3 regions of the Akkermansia sp. N21169 genome follow, and region 2 is predicted to be linked to each of the others. Evidence: riboswitches for the same ligand, from Rfam matches in the RefSeq annotation. Region 2 holds a riboswitch; each other region holds the start of a gene.
The links. A riboswitch is a leader RNA that binds a small molecule or an ion and turns the genes downstream of it on or off. The one in region 2 is predicted to bind cobalamin.

Region 1 (7,793 bases), on a different contig from region 2:
AACATAGGCTACAAGCACGCATTGCCTTGTCGGTGTTTCCAGATCCTTTTCCTCTAAAAAATGCAAAAAGCCCTTCAAAACATCTTCCCTTTCCTTTTCCCCGACAAGCAAGGAAAACTTATGGACCAGATCCCCCAACGCCTCTTCATGAAGGATACGCTTTGACGCAGCAACAGCTTCTAGATACCTGGCATCGGCACAGGAGGATTTCTCCAGCATGTGCATGCATGCAGCATAATGGAGAGCCCAGGATTCTACCGGAACATGTTCCAGGGCAAGAAGCACCATGGAAGCGGCCTCCTCCGGATCCTGCGCAGCGTAAGCACGGGCCAGCATTTCATCACGCTTGGCTTTCTCCCCGCGCAAGAGAAGAAGCCTGGCCGCCAGGGTATCCGCCTCATCATCATTCCGGGATCCTCCAACTGCCATCGCATACGGCTTGCCCTTCTCATCGCAAAGAATCATCGTCGGCAACATTCTCACGCCATGACGCGCGGCACGCCCCAACACCTCCGATGTAACCGGACTGCCAGGATTAACCCTTCCGGAAGGAAGCTCCAATTTGCAGAATACAAAACTACCGTCCAATCCCGATTCATCAAACCGGGAGGAATCCAACCACTGCATCCATCCTTTCTCCGCCGGCCCCGGCTGTGAAGACACGTAAAGATAAAGTATATCCTTTTTTGCCGAGCGTGCACGTATTTCAGAACCTTCCGGAGAAAGAGACCATTCGACCGCACCATAAACCTGCCATGCCCCCCCCGCTACAAGCACGAGGAACCCATAAATCCATCGCTTCAACAGGAATCGGCAGGAGCCCTTTTCCGTAGATCGAACCATCCTCATCATTCCGGACGAATCGTAATCCGTTTGAACCGGGCATTGCCCTCTTCAGACTCCGTCACAATACCGGGAACTTCTTTCAAGGCATTATGAACAAGCATACGGTGGTACGCATTCAAGGGATACAATTTCATAGGCTTGCCCGTTTCCTTAACTTTTTCCGCAATGGAGAGCGCCTTGTCGAGAAGCTTCTTCTCATGACGCTGGCGGTAAGAATCACAATCCACCTTCACCCTAGGAGCATCCGGGATTTTGTGCTGAATCATCCTGTTGACGAGATACTGCAAATCATCCAGGCGGTCTCCATCTTCTCCAATCAGGAATTTTGCGTCCGGAGAACTAATCTGGAGGCAAATGATATTGTCCATCTCTTCAGGAGTTACAGTCCCTTCGAAACCAAGCGATTGGAGGAGAGTTTCAAGCGATTGAACGGCTAATTGTTTCAGGTCTTCTTCCATGGGTGTCAAAATAAGCTTATCGGGTTCCAAAAGTCCGCCTCCGGCTCATAGCAGAAGACGCGGAATATCCTTTACTCCTTATTGTACACATATTCTCCAATTGCCAAGTCAAAAACCCGCAATTCCTCATATTCCGGCAATCGCCTTCCCGGCGATCATCCTTCCGGCTCAATCGGGGAAATCCTCTTCACGGATTCGGGGAACTTCCTCCCCTCTCTCCTGGCCTCATTCACCTCCTGTCGTATAGTCGGATCAATCCAGTAAAGATGTGACTCCAATGGGTTGAAAATAATAGGATAACAAAAACGCGTCGTCTCCGAATCCGGCCACTGAATCCATCTCCAATAAGCCATCCTTGCAGAATCGTCCTTCCAGCCGGGCACCCAAATGGCCAAATCGCGAACTCGTGTTTGAATCCTCTTGAGAGCCCTCCGTAGATCATCCCTGCCGGAAGCTTCCGCGGCTTCCGCCAACGCACTGTCCAATTCCGCATCGGCTATGGAAAACACATTCTCCGTATTGGAGACAAGCCTCCCCGCAGCATCCCTGCCCTGGGATGAATGGAGCATCGGAAAGAGATTCGGGACGGGGTAATCGAACATCGTCGCCCAAAACACAGCCATATGCCTTTTTTCATTCACCTTGCGGGCACACACAGAACCGTCCAACGGATCCAGCCGCAAGTCAACCCCGCAAGCCCTGGCTCCCTCCTTCAGTTTGCGGCAAACATTGCCGATCAATGGCGAAAGTTCGGCATATGCCAATTCAATAGAAAGACGGTCTCCACGCCCATTGACAAGAATACCGTCCGGTCCCACCCGGCTATATCCGGCACGGGCAAAATACGCTCGCGCCTTCGTGGGCGAATAATCCGGCCATGCCAGATCAGCCGTCATACTGCCATATCCGTCCGTTAGAGAACACAACCGGGAAAAGTACCCCCGGAACAAGCTATCGAGTATTTCCTGCATCGGCATGGCATATAACAGCCCCGTCCGGACATCAATATTGTCAAGTGGCGGAGCTCCCGTATTCAGGTAAATGCCATAGGGAGGCTCCGGAAACCGACGGGTAAAGGAAACCATCTCAACATACCCGTCGAGGACGGGAGGAATCTGAAGAAGAGCTTCCCACAATTCTGGCTTATACACCGTCAAATAATCCAACTGCCCGAGACGAAACATCTCATACGCCTTTGTATCCGACCGGAAAAAGTGATGCGTAATCGCATCCACGTTGCACGAATAACGATAGTATTTCCTGTCGGCTGCCCACCAGTTTTTCACACGCTTCAACGTCAGCGCCCTACCCCGGACAATTCGGTTCGCATCCAGAATATATCCTCCCGTTCCGGGAGGAATGCGCCACTGGTATCTATCCACGTATCCGGCATTGAAATCCGCGTAAAATCCCGGATGAGCCGGGGCTAGAAGACCGGCAGCCTTGAAAGGAGCCCACGGAACGGCACGGGGCAATTCCATCTCCAAAATGTCATCCCCGTACACGCGGATACCGGCCAATTGTTTCTTGACCTCATTGGAATAGAGGGAATCCTTGACAGCCGGACTCGTCCTCAGGCAAAGGTACAGGATAAAGTCCATCGCCTTGATCGGAGAACCGTCCGAATAGGCAGCCTCAGGAGCCAGATGAAAGTAGATCTTCCTGCCATCGCCGGACACGGCCCAACGATCCGCCAGACCTGGAATAATCTCTTCGGTCTGGGGATGGATGGCAACCAGTTTCATATCTACCTGACCGTACATCGAATAGCCGAAGAAACTAGTACTCTCCGGGCCAAAAGGGCGAAACGTGGAAGGGAACATCACTCCTCCCCAAATATCGATTTCACCGCCTTTCATGGCTCTCGGATCACCAATATCCGGCTGGTCCATACCATCCTGCCAAACGAGTCCTCCCGGCAGTGACGAAGAGGGGAGTATCTGTAAAAAATCACCCGACAGGGTCCGCTTTTTCAACAAATCAAGTTCCCCCGGATCCCCTCCTTCCCTCTTCAATCGTTCAACTTCCGAAGCAAGCCAATGGGCAACCTCCCGATTCCAACGCCCGACAAATCCTTCAAAATACGCGGGCATGCCATCGCGTCCCGAAGCCATGCTCATCTTCCCCGTATCCAGTCCTTCCCTTACATCGCGCGACAACCACCATACTCCTGCCAGGAATACGGCGGCAAATGCCGCAGCCATGATTGACAACCACTTGAGCATCGGGAGATATCATGCGGGAAAAACCGCCGTTCATCCATCAGAAAAAAGAATCCATCCCCGCAGAAGAATCTTCCGTCCGGTCTTCGCCTACCGAACATGAGGATTCCCGACAGGGATGGACCTTTTCAGCAATTCAACAACAATATGAAGAAACGATCTTTAGAACTCAAGGGTAACACCGCCGAACACCCCGATTCCACGGGCCTGCAAGGCACCGAAGTTGTAGTCGTTCGTCACGATGTATTTCTCGTTGAGAAGGTTTTCCACACGGAAATGCAGAGTCATGTTGTCCGTCACTTTATAACGGACAAACCAACGTAGCGTTACATAATCATCCAGATACTTGCCGCCCGATGTCGATGTATCGCAACGGTTGCTGGCGGACAAAATACCAAGACCGGTAGTCAGGCGTTCCAGAGGTGAAACATGGATTTCACCGCTGACCGTATTGCGAGCCGTCCCGAGAAGCTGTTTGCCATCATTATCCTTGGGCATCACGTAGGTGTAGCCAAGGGTGTAGCCGGGTTTCCAGGCGCAGCTGAATTCCCCGCGCAGGGAAGTTTCCACCCCAGTCATCGTGCCATGACTTGTATTTTCCCATGTGGAGAAGCCGGTAGAATAGTCGCCGGGAGTCGTATAACCCGTTTTGGAATTGATCATGTCATTAATACGCGTCCAGAAACCGGTAACCGTCAGGTAATGGTTCTTGACGAGACGCTGTTCAATGCCCAGATCGCCGCCAAGGGAACGGGAAATTTTCAAATCAGGGTTGCCGATATACGGCCAGCCTCCTATATTGCAATTCGCGTAGCGTTCCCATTCGGAAGGAGCGCGGAAACCGGAACCAACGGAACCGAAAATTCGAGTCGGAGAATCTTCACGGCCGTTTACTTTCCATGATCCGGCAAAACGCCATGTAGCATTGTTGTTCCAGATGGTGCTGTGTTCCAAACGGCCGACGGCACTGAAATCCAGATAACGGGTCGGAGACCACATCTGTTCGGCAAACCAGGCGAGATTGCTCTCCATTTCGTCGATATCGACGTAATTATTCAAACAGCTGTAATCCGTACGATCCCAGGCCATGCCAAGGATTGTTTTCCATTCCCTATTCCACGTCAATGCATTACGCCATTCCATCTGAAACTTGCTGTGATCCGTCCAGGAGTTTCCGTCGATCAGGTTATCCTTAAAATGACGGTCATAGTACCCCATCATGAAGGTAGTCGACCAGATCTTGTTGATGTTGGAATCCAACGTTGCAGTCAACAAGTTGCTGCGCATATCGAAACGGTCGCGCTCAACAGTCGAACCTGTTGCTCCATAGACTAAACTCGGATTGTCCAATTGCGAATCCATCCGGCGGTAGGTCAAGCTCAACTTGTTGTCCTTGTTAATATCATAGGTCAGGCGCAGAGCTTCCTGCCATTGGCGAAAATCACCGTAATTATTGGCTTGTCCCGGATTGGGGTAGGCATAAGGACCGGAAGCCCCCAAATAATGAAGATCGTTTTCGGTCGTTTCAAAACCGACTCCTACAAAATAGCCCAGTTTTTTGATTTTGCCCTGAGACGTCACCGTTCCCGTATAGGAACCAAAAGAACCAGCCTCGTTGAAAATGGAAAGGGAGGGTTTGCCCGATCCTTCCGGTGTAGAAAGAGCCAAAACGCCGGCATACGAGTTGTTGCCGTAGACGGCCCCTTGAGGTCCTTTGACAAGTTCCGCGCCACCCAAGTCAAAGAGGCTACCCTGGCCATAAAGTTGTCCCGGGCCGGAACCAAGACTGTCGTACGACATGGCATTACGCACATCGGATACGCGCATGCCGTCGATCATCAAAGATGTACCGCCAGCCAAATTAACGCCGCGAACAGTCATGTATCCCATGGAGCCGCGCTGGCCGATACTACCGTCTTCCAGCATATACACGCCAGGAGTACGGGCAAGGGCGCCGGAAAGAGTTTCAATCCCGCGTTCTTCGAAAGCCTTCGGATCAATAATACTCACAGAGACGCCGGAAGACGTGTATGGCACTCCTACATAATGGGAGGAAACAGTCATTTCCGGTAAGACAGCGACAGTCTGGGCAGGTACAGTTTTCTGCTCCTGAGCACCGGCTGGCTGGGTTGCCGACTGATTGTCAGCATTCGCTCCGAGAGAGACTTGGCCTGAAGCCACAAGGGCCAGACCGACAGCAATAGCACCCATTTCGAGTGCTTTTCTATAGCATATCATAGTTGTAACGCCTTAAAACCGGTACTTCGCCGGTCAAATAGGACAACTCCCATGGCTGGTTTTCTGGCTTACGGAAGCATGCTTCCGTTTACAGTTGCGGTACAGCTCCGGATTTTCACCGGTATTCCCCATCTATTGCCTGCCCGTGCCACGGGCTTCCATAGAAGTCTGTGATCCGCTCTATGGCGAATCCATGCCCGCAATCAACACAATTTTATTCCTAAGGTCAACACCAAATTGAAAATTGAACATAGAAGTCTGTGATCCGCTCTATGGCGAATCCATGCCCGCAATCAACACAATTTTATTCCTAAGGTCAACACCAAATTGAAAATTGAAGAGAGTGTTACTTTACAACATTTGCCGGCACATAATGAGACTTGGGTTCCGACACACCGAATTGCCACCGGACACTCTGCGGCTGGGAAGAAGAGAAGGTTTTCCAGGATACGAACACGGTCACGGTATCGACACGGAACGGACGGTTCGCTTTCCAGGAATACATTTTCCGGACGGGATCATAGGAAGCGGGAACTTTACCCAATCCATTGATCATCATCACAATAGAGTCCGGATTTACATCCCGTTCATTACTCAAATCAATCGATATGACGGGAGCTAGATCCGCAATCACGGCATTGGCAGTAGGCTGAACAGTTTGCATAGGAGGAGGAAGCAATGAGGAAGACATGGAGGCAACCGATATGCTTCCTGCCCCGGAATCGGATACCCCCGAAGCCCCCGATTCTCCCAAAGGATGGAACGTCACGGCATTGGCAAAAATCCTCGGATTGTTGCCAAATACGACGTAACGGGGAATCTGCCAATTGTCCGTTTCATGCAAGGTCTTCCTCTGGACGACTGTCACAGCGCCCACGTAACCGTATGTCGGCAGTTTTTCGATCATTTCCGGCGTATGATACCCTCCGGGATAACAGTAGAATTCAATCGGTACATTAAAATTGGCCTGCAGCCACTCCCGAGACTTGCCGATTTCCCGGTCGATCAGAGTGGAATAGGCTTCCTGCCCCTTACGCTGGACTCGCTTCCATGCCGAGGGGTAGAGATGGCTTGTGGAATGGCTTCCGAGAGTAGCCCCGGCACGCACCATTTCCTTAACCTGTTCAATACTCAACGACGCCCCCCGGCCAGTCAAATAATTGGTATAGGGAAACACCGTGAACGGAAATTCCATTTCCTTCAACACCGGAAAGGCGTCCGTATAGAGGCTTTTCCAGCCATCGTCGACCGTGATCATCACACAATACTCCGGAAGGCGACGGTCGCCATTCTTCCATTCCCTGAATTCTTTCAGGGTAATAACGGGCATGCCTGCATCCTTCAATGCCTGCATCTGACGACGGAAAACAGAGGTACGAATACGCATCTCCGTCACAGGTTTTTCCTCGCTAAAATCATGATAGCACAGGATGGCAACCTGAGTCTTGTTCTGATCCACCGGGATTTGGGATGCCTTGGGTATAACGGGCACTTGGACGGCCTGAGTATTGGCTGGAGCCAGCTCCTCGGGGGATACCGGCACCGCAGTCGGGATATTCTCCTCCGCTACGGGTTCCGCAGTCGGAATATTTTCCGAGGCCGGCACAACGGCTGCCCCTCTACCCTCGCCCCGGGACGGAGCAAGAGACGGAACACCGATGAAAACCCCGGGATCCAGAGGAGGTGGTTCAGAAACAGCTCCCGGACATGAATCGACCGCCAGGACAGTACAAACCATACCCAGTGACAACAACCATCCGCGAACGCTTCGTATCATACGGATGAACTACTATGCCTCCTGTCCGCGATCAATGCTTAATTGCGTGCATGCCAACCGTTGCCAATGGCATTCGGACACCGGCATCACTTGCTGTCGAATTTCAGGATTACGCGGTGAGGACGCCATGCGTCGACTATCTCATTTTCCAATTCCTCCCATGTTCTGCCATCGAGAAGCAACTCAACCGGATTCCCCTTTCCATCGCGCTGGATCTGCTGGAGGTAACGACGCAGATTTTTCATTTCTCCT
Region 2 (7,793 bases):
TCCTTCAACCCCGTCATCACCTCCAACGGCTTCTTGAAAATCACCCCGGCCGAGGCCTGGACTTCCGCACCGCAGACATTGCCAACTTCCGCACTGCACCATCCGGCACGAGCAAATAGAGCAAAAGGGCTGTCACCGAGATCCTGTTCCAGGTTCAAAGCGACGCCTCCGTGATTCTCGCCATCCGCATGGAACATGAACGGTTGCAAACGGTAGGTTCCCGTTCCAATGCCTAAGGCCTTCTCATGCGTCCAGCCAATTTCACCAATCACATTGAAACAATCGCCCCGTGTATTGTGGAAGGGATTGCGTTGCGGTTCATTATCCATCATGTTGCCGCCAATTTGGACAAACCAATTCTCGTTAAACTGGTATTGCGTCACAAAACCGAAATTGGAATCCCCCAAAGGCAGCACCTGGTTATTCACGAAAGGCGCCCCGCCGAACTGTCCGAACGTACTGTTGGCATAGGTATTGGCGTCAAAGTAATTCGTTTGATTGACAATACCTCCCATAATGACGAGACGTCCATCCAGAAACCCTTGGGTGAGAAGAAGTTCGGGAATGTAAAAATACCCGTCCTCGAAAACGTCGCAATTGGCAGGACCACTTGCTCCCCACGAATCGTCAAGAGTCGTACGATGCGTGTGACGGTTCATAGCCACGGAACCGGAAAGCTCGCTCTTGATCCACGTGCCCTGGTGACGGTCGGAAGAAATTAATTGCAAACCGGCTTGTGCGTGCAACTTATACCAGCTCTGGGAAGATGCGGTTTCCGGTGCTGAATGCTGCCCCCGGGTATACAGAAATGCCTGCTCCAGCACAAATTGCAACCTAGCCTTCTCGTAGGCGCTCTTGTGCAAATCCGTCAATGCCCTGGTCAATGCATCATTGGGTATGGGCGTACTCTCATCGCCATATTCATCTCCGAACAAATCAATGTCATTCAGAATGGAGCCTTTGCCTTCGGTGGGGGCCTCCACTACCGGAGCGACGTCGGAAACGGCTGCCGATGCCAAGCCGACCATGCAAAGGCCGGAACAGGTCATCAGGGCGGGTATCAGGTAGCTAGTCTTCATAGTTCGTGCTGTTTCTTTGATAGTATTTGCCGCTTATGCTCCTCCTCCTCACGATCCACCCTTTGGATGGCTGACCCGGTTCCACCGCATCAGACCGAAAGCAGCAATTTCCCGGATTTCGCATGAGAAGGAGTCACGCAACACAGCAAAGTTAGCTTTGACTAACATTTAGTCAACTCTTTTCCTCGCCCCCCCTCTGAAACACCCTTGATCGCCCTTCTCTTTTCAAATACATAATACCATTATTATTAAATATTTATATGTAATCCATGCAGTAAAATTCTCCAGAAATAAAAATTAGTTCAATCTAATTTAAGACATTTGAAAGATCGGTTTCCATCGATATTCAGATGGATTTCAGAAGAAAAAATTGACTTCGAGTGTCTCGATCCCTAGTGTTGTTAGATAAACCTAACACTTGTTCTCATGCGCAAAAAAATCTCCACACTGGAACTGAGCAACAGCCTGGAAGACTATCTGGAAGCAATCCGCCACATTGAGCTGGAAAAAGGATGTGCCACGGTAGGAGATATATCCGACGCGTTGACCGTTACAAAACCTTCTGTTTCGCTTGCCATGAAACAACTAAAAGAACGGGGACTGGTGGCATACGAACAATACTGCCCCATCACGCTCACCCGGGAAGGCCGGAAACAAGCCGATCGCGTCATCTCTTGCCACAACATGGTGAAAGAATTTCTTATGAGCAAGATGGACATGGAAGAAGCGCGTGCGGATGAAGTTGCCTGTGGCATTGAGCATATCATGTCTCTGGAAGAAATTTCCCGGTTTCAATTCCTCTCCAGGAATTGACGGCAGCTGGATTGGAGGGCGTATTTGACATCCGCCAGATGAAGCCTGCGCATGGTTTAATCACAGGATATCACGGAAATTACCATTCTATTTCCCGGAAATAGTCCAGCATGATTCATATTCCCGCATATCACTCACAATCAGCAATATAATACATTCTCTACTTTAGGATTGTAACGGATGTCAAATCCGTTATCATGACATTCCTCTCTGGGAAGTCCGTCGCACGGACAGGGAATAGATGGGGAATCCGGTGTAAATCCGGAGCGGTACCGCCACTGTATGTGGGTTCCATGCCAAGGAATTCATGAAGCCAGATCGCCAGCCTGAGAGTTATTACTAACCGCCGGCGGGTTTTCCGGCAGTCTAGACCAAACCATGAATTATACTCCAGCGCTTCACTTGCTTGAAGCTCATCATGACGGGTTACCTTCCCTGAAAGGCAACGACGCATCTTCGTACCCATTCGGGAACGAACCGGCCTGCTCCTCCGGAATGCCCAGTCATTCCCGCCGCAGTGCCAGAACTATCCTCTGCGGACTAGCCCTGTCCCTTGCCGCTTCCGGCATGGTCGTGTCTGCCCATGCAGAAGATATCACCTCCCCGCTAGTAGTTGATGGAGCAGGAAATTATTCCTCTCCAATAACAGCTTACGGGTATACCCAACCCATCGGTACGATCAGTTCGACCATTTCGGCAACATCGTCCGCACATTATGCCTATGGGATCAGTGCCTCCAGTGCCATCAGTATTGATACCATCACGTCCAGTGCATCGATCAGTGCTTCAGTATCCGGGAACTACGCTTATGCCATCGCTACAACCTCGGGCGGGATCTCCATCCGGGATTCTATAGCCGGAGCCATCACCGCAAGCGTCAACAACGAAACTACCGGTGCCTCCGCGTACGGCTATGGAATTTACGCCAAATCCGGAGATATCGCCCTGGGAGGCATCCAGGCTAGCGGGAAAATCATCGTTGCCACCCCCCAACCGGAAAAGGCGGGCCGCCTCTACGGTATCTCCACCGAAAACGGCAGCATAGGTATTACCGGCTCCATCGACGGTACCGTCAAAGTGCTGGGCCATGGCACGACAGTTTACGGGCTGTGGGCTAAAACGGGAGATATCACCCTCGATTCCATCGGAAGTACGGGCAACATTGACGTCACGGGCAATTTCTCCTCATACGGCATGTATGCCAAAACCGGTTTAACTATCAAGAACGCCATTGCAGGAAATATCTCCGTCACATCGGAAACCGGCAATGTTGCCTATGCCTTGACGGCATTGAGCAATGACTCGACCATCCGCAGTAATCTTGTCATCGGATCCATCGCATCGACATCCAACATTTCCGTACAAACCGGGGGGTTTGAAGCCTGCGCTCTAAGCGCTTCCTATGGTTTCCTGGTCTTGGGGGACATCACCGTTGGCGATATGCCCGGTATCATTACCGTCAACAAACTGGGCAATATGGACGGCCATATTCATGTACAGTCCAAGAGCGAAGATATATCCAAGCGCCTTTCCGCCGTTGGTCTTGCCGCTCAATGGGGTATTATCACCGGAGACTTCGGGGAAGGCTCCAGTCTGACCGTTGAAAGTGCGGGAGCGGATGCTTTTGCCTTCTTCACGGGTAAAGACGGCGGATCCATGGCTGTCAATACTATCGCGACACTGGAAATTGGATCCGTCAATGGCAACATTTCTACATCGGCAGTCTCCGGCATCTCCGGAGCCATATATTCCGAAAGCAGCGTCACCATGGGAAATCTCGGAATCAACGGTTCCATCACGGCTTCCTCCTCGGACAAAGCCGCCGCATATGCCATATATTCCCATGGGCGCCTTACAACTGGGAAACTTGACGGGACCGTCCGGGCTACAACAGGAGGGGATTATTCCTTCGCAATTATGGGGCTTGGTATTACCACGGAAATTGGCGAACATGCCCAAATCTCCGCCACGGGAGCAGAGGGCTCCGACAAAGTTTATGCCTTGTTCAGCGGTTGTTACCAGCAAAATTTCGCTTCATCGGGCCAGATAATCGACGCAGCCAGCAGACAACTGAACATCTACAACCTGGCGGATATCCTGACACTCCACGCCGGTGCCCAAATTGACGGCATTGTCGAACTGGGAGGATCCGGCGACGGCCAGGATGCCATCAATCTCCTGGGAGGCACGACCGATTCCAAGGGTGTTTTCGACTACGACATCCGAACAACTATCAACATGGCTGAAAATCGTGGCGATACCGTTTCCTATGTTCGAATGGCTGTAGGAGCGGATCATACCCCCGCCCACTGGGAAATCACCGGACAAAGAGACTTGGTCAATGAACTGAACATTGGAGTCGGTTCCTCGCTGACCTCCTCCGATCTATCATTCCTGTGCGACGGAGCAAGTATCACCAACCAAGGAACCATCAACAGTACGGGAACAATCCACGTATCTGACGGACAAACATTTACAACAGGCAACCTGATCCTTTTCGGCAGTATCCTGACTCCCGTTTCCACCGGACTAAGCAGCAGCATCACCGTCACAGCCGATGCCGGAGCCGGATTGGGCACCACCATCGCAAATACGGGTGATACTACATGGTATATCAACGCCGAGCAGATTTTCGACGGTCAAAAAGCCTTATTCTCCCAGCTGATCAATGGGTTCAACCCAGACGATTACACGCTTTCCTACCTGCTTTCCGGCAAAATCCTCGCCGGTACCGACAAGCCGGTGGAAATTCCCGACGGCTCCAATGTCCAAATCGGAGAAGGATCTACGATCATCGTCGATTCGATCAAGGGAGATGCCTCCCTGACTCTCTCGGGAGGGACGGCGGATTTGTCCCAGTCAAACATGACGAGCGTGACCTCCAGCCAGGTTAGCGGCGAAAGCGGCAACCTCATCATGGGCAATGGACAGGAAATGGTCTGGAATGCCGCCGGAACGGCCGGTTACAGCATCTCCGGCTCCGATAGTTCCACTCCTGCCGGTAAATTGACCGTTAAGGCCAATAACGGTACGGTCAAGGCAACAGGCAGCTACATCGTTCAAGAAGCCGTCATCGACCAGTCTACGCTGGAACTGGACGGAAAGGATGCCATGTTGGGTACCCAGGGAGGCACCGTAACCGTGGGCAGCGAATCCCAGGCCGGACTCGTCCTGCGCGATGCCACCGTACAAGGGGCATTGACTGTCCACGAAGGCAGCCAGCTGAAAGGCAGCGGGACGTTCACCGACAGTGTCACCCTGTCGCAAGCCGGACTCTATGTCGGCAACAGCCCCGGTTACCAGGACTACCGGAACGGACTGTCCGTCGATAGAGGTTCCGTGACGTTCTTCATCGACGGCACGACACGCGCTACGACTAGCAACAAAGGAACCGGTACCTACTCCGCCATGGACATTCAGGGCAGTCTTGTCTGGAATGCACCGGAAGTCGTCCTTGAGCTGGGCAGTAACCTGCTGACGGCTGACAGCACGGACATCCGCCTCAATCTGATCGATGCCTCGGGAGCTTCCTCCGTCACGGGAACAGACACTCCCGTTTTTTCGAAGCTTGACGGAGCAACGGACATTCTCAAGGAATACTCCCTCTCATGGATCGGCAATCAGCTGATCATGACGGGAACCATTGACCGCCAAACGGCCGAATCCATCAAGGTAGCCGAGGCAAGCACCCTGGCCAACGCTTTATGGAGCAGCACCCGGAGCGTCTCCAACTTCTCACATACCGCCTCTTCCCAGGCCAGCCTCCCCCATCAGGGACGCGGCAATGTCTGGGTCGCCGGACTGGGTGACTTCACCAGCATGTCCAAGAATGGCAGCGGGTTCGATTACAATGGAGGCGGCTATACCGTCGGTGGAGATTATTCCTTCGCCAAGGCATGGACTACCGGATTGGCCGTCGGCCAGACATTCGGTTCCAACAAGGCCGACAATGGGCTTGGGAAGATCGACCAGGACGCCATGATGGTCGCCCTTTACGGAAGCTATCTCAAAGAAGTCAACGCCCGGAATACCTGGGGCATCAAGACTGCCTTTGCCTACGGATCCATTGAGAACAAGGCGGATACCACTGTCATCGGCTCTCCGGCCCATGCCAAATGGGACGACAACGTCTTCCAGTTCGCTCTTCAGGCAACCTGGGAAATCAAGATCAACGACAAGCATAGCCTGACTCCGTTCGCGGGAATCGACTTCGTCCATGGAGCACAGGACGACTTCACCCAAAACTACGGCACAGGCCGTATCAGCTACAAAGACGGTTCCATGCAAAACTGGAGCGTCCCCGTCGGCATTACCTGGAAAGCCCGCTATGGTCTTGGCAACGGACAGTGCCTCCTGCCCTTTGCAACCGTAGCCTATGTCGGAGACGTATCCCGCAACAATCCTTCCGTCAAGCTGGATTCCTATGGTGATACGATCAAGGCCGACGGTATCCATCCCGGACGCAATGCCCTCAAAGCAGGAGCCGGTGTAAACTGGGTCATCACCCCGGAATGGTCCATAGGAGCAGCCTATGACCTAGAATACCGTTCCGGCATGCTTAACCAGGGTTGTAACGCCTCCGTGCACTACACATTCTGATCCCGGATCCTATCTGGAAACAGCATCAAAAAACAGGAAGGGGTTGTCTCACAAACGGGTGAGACAACCCCTTCTTTAATGGAAAAATCCGCCGTTTTCCGATTCCGGGTAGAATTTCGCCGCGGCACATCTTGTCATTCATATAAATTATTTACAAATAGTTGGGAATAAGACAATTCGACATTATTTGTCAAACGTTCTAAAAATCTCTATTGTTTAACAGTCGGCTGCATTCAGCAACAACCGATTCCATATAAAAATAATAACCAAATAGAAAACAAATATATGAGTACAAGTTCAAACTCAGACGTATTCTCCGACTCAGTAGCACACATCTACGATCCGCCTTCCGCAACGGGGCCGGATTTTCCTCCGTATCTTTTCGGAGATGAGGAGTTGGGGCTTTTCCCCGGATTCGTCACCCTGCTCGAAAACGGAAAAGCCTACTGCTACATGAAATCCAACAAAAAATACTTCAAAATAGGAGGCGACCAAAGCTGGGTGAAACCGGCTGTCGTCACGACGAGATTCGTCAATAACGAGTATTACCTCGATATCACCTGTCACGACGGCCAAGTTAAAGACCGGACCTGTTTCTGGACAGTCACCGTCGCCGACAATGCGGACGACGTCAATAATCCGAGAACACCCTATAAGAACACCATTACCATCACGCAACGGAGTTCTTCCAGCATGCCGCCACCGTCCAGTTCCTTGGATTCCAGCGGATCCGGTGATGAATACAGTTCCAGCTCATGGGCTGATCCCTACCCTGATGATCAGGTTCTGTCTTCCAGTTCATCGTCTTCATCCAGCTTCTGGTTATATTGCTAACCTATCTCCCGTACCTGTTGAGATAACAGCAGGTACGGGATCATTCCTGGTATCCATTGCCCATTCTCGTCACAACCATTCCGGGACTTGTGATGGGAGCGGGCATTTTTCACATGGGGATTTACCACAAAAATCCGCATCAAGCTGCAACAGAGCCTGGTGCATCCAGGCTTTGCGAAGCCATTGCCCGGAGTCGTCCCGTTTTCCCAACAGGCGCATAGCCGCTTTTTCAACTCGTGAACTCGTCTGCCCGGCAGGAATTTGCAGATAAAGATTCCAAGCTTCCGGAGTATCGTCCATGGGCAGAACATGATTGATGACAAAGTCCAGAGAGCGATCCTTCCCGATCAAGGAAAGAGGGGATGTCCGGCGATTGGACGGCAGCGTCGTATGGAAACTCCAATAAGGATGCCGTATACCCGCCAGGAATTCCTGCAAACTCCGAACACATTTCATGGAGCACAACGC
Region 3 (7,793 bases), on a different contig from region 2:
CTGCGGGGCAACTTTAGGAGCATCCGCATCTTATGGAGGAGCAGGAGGCTGGTCCATATGGCTTGCCAACAACAACCGTGTCCAACTTTATTATGCTGTGGAAACAGCAAGATCCCGAACATTGGCTTTGGACGTTGACGTTAGTGACATATGGGCAGAACCAACTGAAAATAAACCAGCGTGGAACAACGTCATTATCACGAGAAAGAAAACAATTTTGGCTCTCTACATCAATGGAAAGCATATGGGTAATGCCCAATTGCCTCCACAAGCCGACATCAAACCCGGAAAAGACGAGTGGTTCCGGGAATTTTCTCCCAATTTTCATTTCCGAAATTCCAACCATAACATTGATGCAAACGTCGCATTCATTGCCAATAACGGACTGGATGATATGGCAACATGGAATCGAAGCCTGACAGAAAAAGAAATAGCGTCAATCAATGCTCGGAAAGGACAAAGTATCAAATATCTGTTGGAATACTCGAATAATACCATGCCTTTTTTTGATCAATTCGAAAATTTGTACTCTATAGAAATGAGTAAACTGGAAAACAAGTATGTTGCCTCCTTAAAAAAACTCCAGCAGAATTATGTAAAAAATAAGGATTTCGCATCAGTTTCCCTCATCCAGAAAATACTCAAAGAACCAAATGTTCCTCCTCAAATAGATGAACTTCCAAAAAACATATTACATTTTGTCAAAGAATATACTAATCAGAAACATCAAATTAAAGAACAGATTAAGCATTCATATTTGAAAAAACTTCAACAGATTCAAGCCCAATGTGCTAAAAAACAACAATTGGAAAAAATTATCGAAATTCAAAAAGCAATCAAATTCGTCAATCAAACATCCCCTTCCGAACTCTTTACGGATACGAACGAGGAATAAGAATTTTCTTAAGGCAAGTTAAAATATGAACACATGTTTAATCCTATGATTGATTTAGCGAAACGATTTTTCATCATCTTTATTTTACTCTTTGCCATAGCGATATCCGATGCTGCGGTAACCGTTTATTCATGGAAATACACACCGGAAGGAGCACACATTAACGCAACTGGATGGGATATGACCTTCACATACAAACCCGGTGACGATTATGCTAGTTTTGGCGCCGGCACTATACCGTTTCATACAAAATTGACCGACTTCCCCGCTAATTTTACTGTCAGCTTCGACGTAAAAAGCCTCTCCTGTGCCAACTCGAATGGGAAAACGCTTCTGAGCTTGTATTCCAATAATAATTACTACAGTTCCGATACTCATTCTCTCCAATTGCAATTCAACGACCAAGGGAAACTTTATTTCTACAATATGATCAATGGCGCCGTGTCCTTTGGAGGAGAAGAAACCGGAAATGTCAAATTCATCGATACTGGTTTGACCAGTCAGGATCTTCAGTCGGACAAATGGATCAAATTCTGCATCGTTTCCGATTTGTCCGCACATACTCTTTCCATCTACGTCAACGGTTCCATGGCTGGTTCCATCACAAACTGGAACCCGAAACATCCGGCCCTTACTGGCGCCCAGTTCGGTCAAGCATTCGGAAAAGTCCATACCATGAGCGGCACGATAAAAATCAACAACGTCAATTTCTACAACGATGCCGTTCCGCCAGGTTCTCTCTTCGCCGACATGCCGCTCATGCCGGAGTTCTCAAAAATGTTCCATTCGCGCAGTGACATCCTGAGAAACAAATACATCGCTTCTCTCCAGAAAATTCAGCAAAAGTACGTCAAGAAACAGGACTTCGCCACCGTTACACTGATCCAGAATATCGTCAAATCTCCTGATTCTCCGGTCAAGGAAGAAAAGCTTCCCCGGGAAGTTCTCCGCCTTGCCACGGCCTACACAATTCAGAAAGAGCAACAGGGAGAACAAATCAAGAAGGCTTATTTGAAAACAATTCTCCAGCAACAAGCCCAATATGCTCAGAAGAAGCAATTCGACAAAACCGTCGAAATCCAAAAAATAATAAAAACAATTGAGGACACGGAGCCTTCCCTTCTCTTTTTCAAGACGCCATCGAAAGAGGACTCTGCTGTACCGAACAAGCGTTGACCCATTTGAAGTGAATTTTCATCCCTATCCTACGCCCGAATTATCCGGTTGTTCATACTTCGATAAAACCGCCAAATGCGCCTCACACAATTCAAGTCAGGTTTTCTCTATAAACTACAATATATTGTATGCATGATAATATTTACATACAAAATGAGAAAATTCTCTTGCATCCTCGCGCTTGATTGATGTAGAAACCGCTCCAGCACAGGTAACGGAAGACGGTGAAAATCCGTCGCGGACGCGCCGCTGTAACCGGTTGATCCCGGAGTGGACACTGCTCCCGAGAGGAAGTGGGAAGTTCATCCCGAAAAACATGGTCAAGAACCGGAAGCCAGAAGACGACCTGGGCAACCATAGTATCACCATCTCGCGAAAGGATGCGCGTACGAATCGGAATTCCGGCAACCGGTCGGCAAAGGCAATCTGAATGGATCCTCCAAGCTATCCCCACCTCCGCAATTCTTTTTTGTATTTGTTTTCTTTTGTACCCGCCCCATCCCCTTCCCGGGGATGTCGTGTGTACATGCCGCGCGATGCGTCTCTTACGCCACCTTCAAATATCTGCGCCGCATGGTCTCCACAATCATCAAAAGAAACGGTAAATCCGAGAGCTTCCAAGGATACAAGATCGAGGAAGCAATCCGGAAAGCCTTCCACAGTTCCGGGACAAAATATGACGATTTCGTCTATGTCCGAGTCCTCGCATCGCTGGGTTCCCGTGAATCCGTGACCGTAGAAGAAGTCCAGGATCTGATCGAACGAACCTTGTTCAAGTGCGGATGTTTCGAGACGGCTCGTTCTTTTATCACCTACCGTTTCCTGCACAAGATGCAGCGAGAACAAATAGGAGGCATTTACCACGGCAATACTTATGTCGATTGCAAACAAACCGTTGAAGAATACATCGGACGGACGGACTGGCGCATCGCGGCCAACTCCAACACGACCTATTCCAATGCCGGCCTGATCAACAATACCGCCGGCAAGGTCATTGCCAATTACTGGCTCGACCAAGTGTACTCGGAAGAGGAAGGAGCAGCCCATCGCAACGGTGACTACCATATCCACGATCTGGATTGTTTGACAGGCTATTGTGCCGGCTGGAGCCTGCGGAATCTTCTCAACGAAGGGTTCAACGGCGTCCGTTCACGAGTGAACAGCCGCCCCCCGAAACATCTGAAGGAAGCTCTCGGACAAATGGCAAACTTCCTGGGAATCCTCCAAAGCGAATGGGCGGGAGCCCAGGCTTTCAGCTCCTTCGATACCTTCCTGGCTCCCTATGTCTTCAAAGATCAACCCTCGTTCCAGGTCTTGAAAAAAGCCATACGGGGATTCGTTTACAACCTGAACGTGCCATCTCGCTGGGGACAGTCTCCCTTCACCAATGTAACCATCGACTGGACGGTACCCCGTGACTTGCGCGAACAAGTCCCCTTCAGCGGAGGTAAACACCTGCTTGAAGGAATCAACGATCCCCGGCTTGACGCTCTTGCCCGGGAACGAGGGGCTGAATCTCCGGAGAAGATGACGTTCAAACATTTCCAGCCTGAAATGGACCTGATTAACAAAGCTTTCTACGAAGTCCTCACGGAAGGGGACAGCACCGGACAACCGTTCACCTTTCCCATCCCTACCGTCAACATCACGGAAGATTTCGACTGGGACAACCCCAATGTCCCCCTACTCTTCGAAAATGCCGCCAAGATAGGTTCTTCCTATTTCCAGAACTTCATCGGCAGTCAATATACCCGTGACGAAAACGGCAATAAAATTCCCGATGAACGCGCCTACAAACCCGATGCCGTAAGATCCATGTGCTGCCGCCTGCAGCTCGACCTGAGAGAACTGCTCAAGCGCGGAGGAGGCCTGTTCGGCTCTGCGGAAATGACGGGCTCCATCGGCGTCGTCACTATCAACCTGGCCCGCCTCGGCTACCTCTACAAGCAAAACAGGGAAAACCTCTTCAAACACCTTTCCCGGCTCATGGAACTGGCCAAATCCACTCTGGAAAAAAAACGCACATTCATTCAGGAACTCTATGACCGCGGACTCTATCCCTATACCCGGCGCTATCTGCCCGGATTCCGCAACCATTTCTCCACCATCGGCGTCAACGGAATGAATGAACTCCTGAGGAATTTCTCCAACGATACCATGGACATCAGCACCGGCCAAGGCATTGCCATGGCCCGGGAAATCCTGGAATTCATGCGGGATAAAATACGCCTCTTCCAAGAGGAAACCGGCAACCTCTACAACCTGGAAGCAACCCCGGCCGAAGGCACCACGCACCGCTTCGCCCGCGAAGATGCCAAGCGCTATCCGGATATTATCCAGCAAGGCCCCGTCGGGAAACGGTACTACTCGAACAGTTCCCAACTTCCCGCCAATTTCACGTCCGACCTCTTCCAGGCCCTCACCCTCCAGGATGACCTCCAATGCTGCTACACGGGAGGCACCGTCTTTCATATGTACATGAATGAAGGAATCAGCTCCCCCGAAGCCTGCCGAGACCTCGTTCGCAAAGTACTCACCAACTTCCGCCTCCCCTACCTGACGGTTACCCCCCTCTTCTCGGTATGCTCCCGCCACGGATACCTGCAAGGGGAACACGAATACTGCCCCTACTGCGACGAAGAAATCCTGGCCAGGCATGCATCGGACACTGCCGATACCTTGGACTGAATCCCTCCTCCGATCCAATTCCCCCTTACCCCTAACCCAAAAACAATCACCATCATGAAACAAGAAGAAATACTAGCCCTCCACACGGAAGAACGCACCCGCTGCACAGTTTACACCCGAGTCATGGGCTATCACCGCCCCGTGGAAACATTCAATGCCGGCAAACAGGGAGAATTCCACGACAGAAAGCACTTCCTGGAACCCATCCCACAACCGGATACCTGTTCCTGCCAATCTACCAGGAACGCCCAAAGCGCCTAATTCCCACCAATCATCCCTTTTCCCGCACATAACCGTATCGTTATTGGGAGGCATGCATCAGGGCATTGAGGACATTACTCCGCTCACCCTTCTGGACTACCCGGGGAAGGCGGCCTGCATCCTGTGGTTCGGCGGCTGCAACATGCGCTGCCGGTACTGCTACAACGCAGACCTGGCGAAAGGCTGTAAGGCGAAGGCAGCCTTTCCCAGCCATCTCCGGGAAAAATCTCTGGAAGAATTCCTGAAGACACGTGCAGGATTCCTCGACGGAGTCGTCCTATCGGGCGGAGAATGTTCTCTCTGCCCTGATCTTCCGGAAATATGCCGGCTTGCTCAATCCCTCGGATACGAGGTGAAAATGGATACAAACGGTACCCGCCCCGACACCGTTCGATTCCTTGTCGAACAGGGCCTTGTCAACTACATTGCCCTGGATTACAAAGCTCCGTCCGACGAGTTTGCCAACATCACCGGCGGATGTTCCGCAAACTTGTTCGCCGCTTTCGGCAAAACGTTGCAGTATTTAATCGGCAGCGAATTCCCCTTTGAAGTCCGAACGACAGTCCATCCTGACCTCCTTGATGAAAAGGCCGTCGGCAGAATCATCAAGGATCTGGCGGCACGCGGTTACCGCGGTACATATTATCTCCAGCATTACTTCCATACGGATCATAATATGGATCAGCTGGAACGTCCTGTCAGGCCATTCGATCCCGGAAAGCTTCCCGGAAACATTCCGGTCGTATTACGCCATTTCAAGACAGAGCCGGACAAATAGTCTTGAAAATACAATTCAAGTATCATTTCTTGTCCCCCCTCCACTTCTCTCCATCATTCCTATCTTTCCTAATCACTTCCTATGGACCAAATCCTCCACCAACCACTCATAGTCCTGTTCGGAATCATCTTTCTGGGGATTGCCTTGGGCAGCATCCAAATCAAAGGGCTTTCCCTGGGGCTCTCAGGAGTTCTGTTTGCTGCGCTGCTGGCTGGTCACCATGGTTTGAAAATCCCCGGAGGAGTCGGTTCCCTCGGTCTGGCCCTCTTTGTGTATTGCGTCGGGTTGAGTGCAGGCAACCGCTTCTTCTCATCCCTGGCCAAACAGGGAAGCAAACTGGCTATTCTCTCCGCTATTATCGTTGGCGCAGGAGCCATCGTCACCTGCCTTTTCGGTAAATTGCTCGGTGTTCCCGGCGGCATATCATCCGGTATTTTTGCCGGAGCCTGTACCAGCACGCCAGCCTTGGCGGCCGCTTCGGAAGTCATGTCGACGGTAACCGGACAATCGTCCGGCGTCAGTATCGGCTACGGCATTGCATATCCCTTCGGCGTAGTCGGAGTCGTCCTGTTCGTACAACTCATTCCCCGTTTGTTCAAATTCAACCTTACGGAAGAAGCCCGCAACTTCAAAGGAGGCTCCAATGGCAGCATTGCCACCAAGCTCATCCGCGTTACGCGTGAAGATCTGAACGGCACCAATATCTCCACTTGCCGGATCATGGATAAAATCCACTGCCGCATTACTCGCATTGTTAAAGACAACCGCCTCTTCCCCCTGACACCCCGGGACGAATTCCACCCCGGTGTGGAAATCCTGGTCGTCGGTACAAAAAAAGACCTTCGCATGGCTGCCGATTACCTCGGTGAAATGTGCGACAACCCCTACGCGATCGATACCGACCACGAACGCCGGGAACTCATCCTGACCTCGCCGTCCTATGCCGGGAAAACCATCAAGGAACTGGATCTCCTCAGCAACGATAGCATCATCATTTCCCGCATCTCCCGGCTCGGCTTCACTTTTATCCCGACGGGAAGTACCATTCTCCAAAGAAACGACGTACTGACTGTCGTCGGAACTTCTGAAAAAATCGATCAATACGCCCAGAAGATCGGTCACCGCAGCAGTGCCATCAATGCCACCGACATCATGTCCCTCGCATTCGGACTTTGCGCCGGCATCATCCTCGGAATGGTCGAAGTCGGCTTGCCCGGCGGGGCCTCTATTTCCCTGGGTACGGCAGGAGGTCCCCTCATCGTTGCCCTGATCATGGGGCACTTCGGCAAATTCGGGCCGTTCGTCGGATACATCCCCCGCCCGTCCCGGGTGCTCCTGCAGGACCTGGGGCTCGTCTTCTTCCTGGCGGACGCCGGAATCAAAGGCGGCGCCGACCTCGTTGTCACCGTCCAGCAATACGGGATAACGGTCTTCCTGATGGGCATGCTCGTCACCTGCATCCCCATGTTCCTGGCCTACGTCATCGGCATGCGGTACTTCAAGATGAACATTCTGGAATGCCTGGGCGGCATCTGCGGCGGTATGACGTCAACTCCCGCTCTGGGAGCCATCGCCAGCAAGACGGATTCCCAGGCCCCGGTCGTCAGCTATGCCACGGCCTACCCCGTCGCTCTGATTCTGATGACGCTGGGAGCCAAGACTATCATCAGCGTGCTGGGCGCCTAAATCCGTTACACCTCTTTTCCCTCTCCGATGCTTTTTCACCTGTTTCAGGGAAAAGCATCGGAGCGTTTTTTCCTGGTGCGCCTTTCATGAATCGTTGTGACAAAAAGCGAACGTCTATGGACGTATTCCGTATCGGGGAAAACATCCTGCTCCCGCCATGATATCCTGATTTTATGCTTCACTTTGGAAAGCGTAACTTTACAATCCCACCACAGGTATGAGTACAGAATGGATCAAGGTTAAAGATTACACGGATATCAAATACGAGACGACCGATCACGGCGCCATTGCCAAAATCACCATCAACAG

Region 1: it holds a riboswitch for cobalamin, as region 2 does, so the genes downstream of both, QET40_RS06555 (TonB-dependent receptor) here and QET40_RS03685 (autotransporter outer membrane beta-barrel domain-containing protein) in region 2, are expected to answer to the same signal.
Region 3: it holds a riboswitch for cobalamin, as region 2 does, so the genes downstream of both, QET40_RS06240 (ribonucleoside triphosphate reductase) here and QET40_RS03685 (autotransporter outer membrane beta-barrel domain-containing protein) in region 2, are expected to answer to the same signal.

Annotation. Positions count from the first base shown of each region.
Region 1 is NZ_JARWNC010000038.1:7,734-15,526, reverse strand. Features, by position in the region: gene QET40_RS06570 (hypothetical protein) at 1-843, opposite strand, end outside; gene QET40_RS06565 (R3H domain-containing nucleic acid-binding protein) at 849-1,304, opposite strand; gene QET40_RS06560 (ABC transporter substrate-binding protein) at 1,460-3,508, opposite strand; gene QET40_RS06555 (TonB-dependent receptor) at 3,689-5,764, opposite strand; cobalamin riboswitch at 5,800-5,932, opposite strand; gene QET40_RS06550 (polysaccharide deacetylase family protein) at 6,111-7,541, opposite strand; gene QET40_RS06545 (hypothetical protein) at 7,628-7,793, opposite strand, start outside.
Region 2 is NZ_JARWNC010000032.1:44,082-51,874, forward strand. Features, by position in the region: gene QET40_RS03675 (carbohydrate porin) at 1-1,079, opposite strand, end outside; gene QET40_RS03680 (metal-dependent transcriptional regulator) at 1,506-1,892, shown strand; cobalamin riboswitch at 2,087-2,237, shown strand; gene QET40_RS03685 (autotransporter outer membrane beta-barrel domain-containing protein) at 2,271-6,491, shown strand; gene QET40_RS03690 (hypothetical protein) at 6,777-7,325, shown strand; gene QET40_RS03695 (DUF2851 family protein) at 7,395-7,793, opposite strand, start outside.
Region 3 is NZ_JARWNC010000037.1:120,173-127,965, forward strand. Features, by position in the region: gene QET40_RS06230 (LamG domain-containing protein) at 1-895, shown strand, start outside; gene QET40_RS06235 (LamG-like jellyroll fold domain-containing protein) at 1,076-2,071, shown strand; cobalamin riboswitch at 2,288-2,414, shown strand; partial or broken gene QET40_RS06240 (ribonucleoside triphosphate reductase) at 2,645-4,960, shown strand; gene QET40_RS06245 (anaerobic ribonucleoside-triphosphate reductase activating protein) at 5,073-5,798, shown strand; gene QET40_RS06250 (aspartate:alanine exchanger family transporter) at 5,880-7,484, shown strand; gene menB (1,4-dihydroxy-2-naphthoyl-CoA synthase) at 7,702-7,793, shown strand, end outside.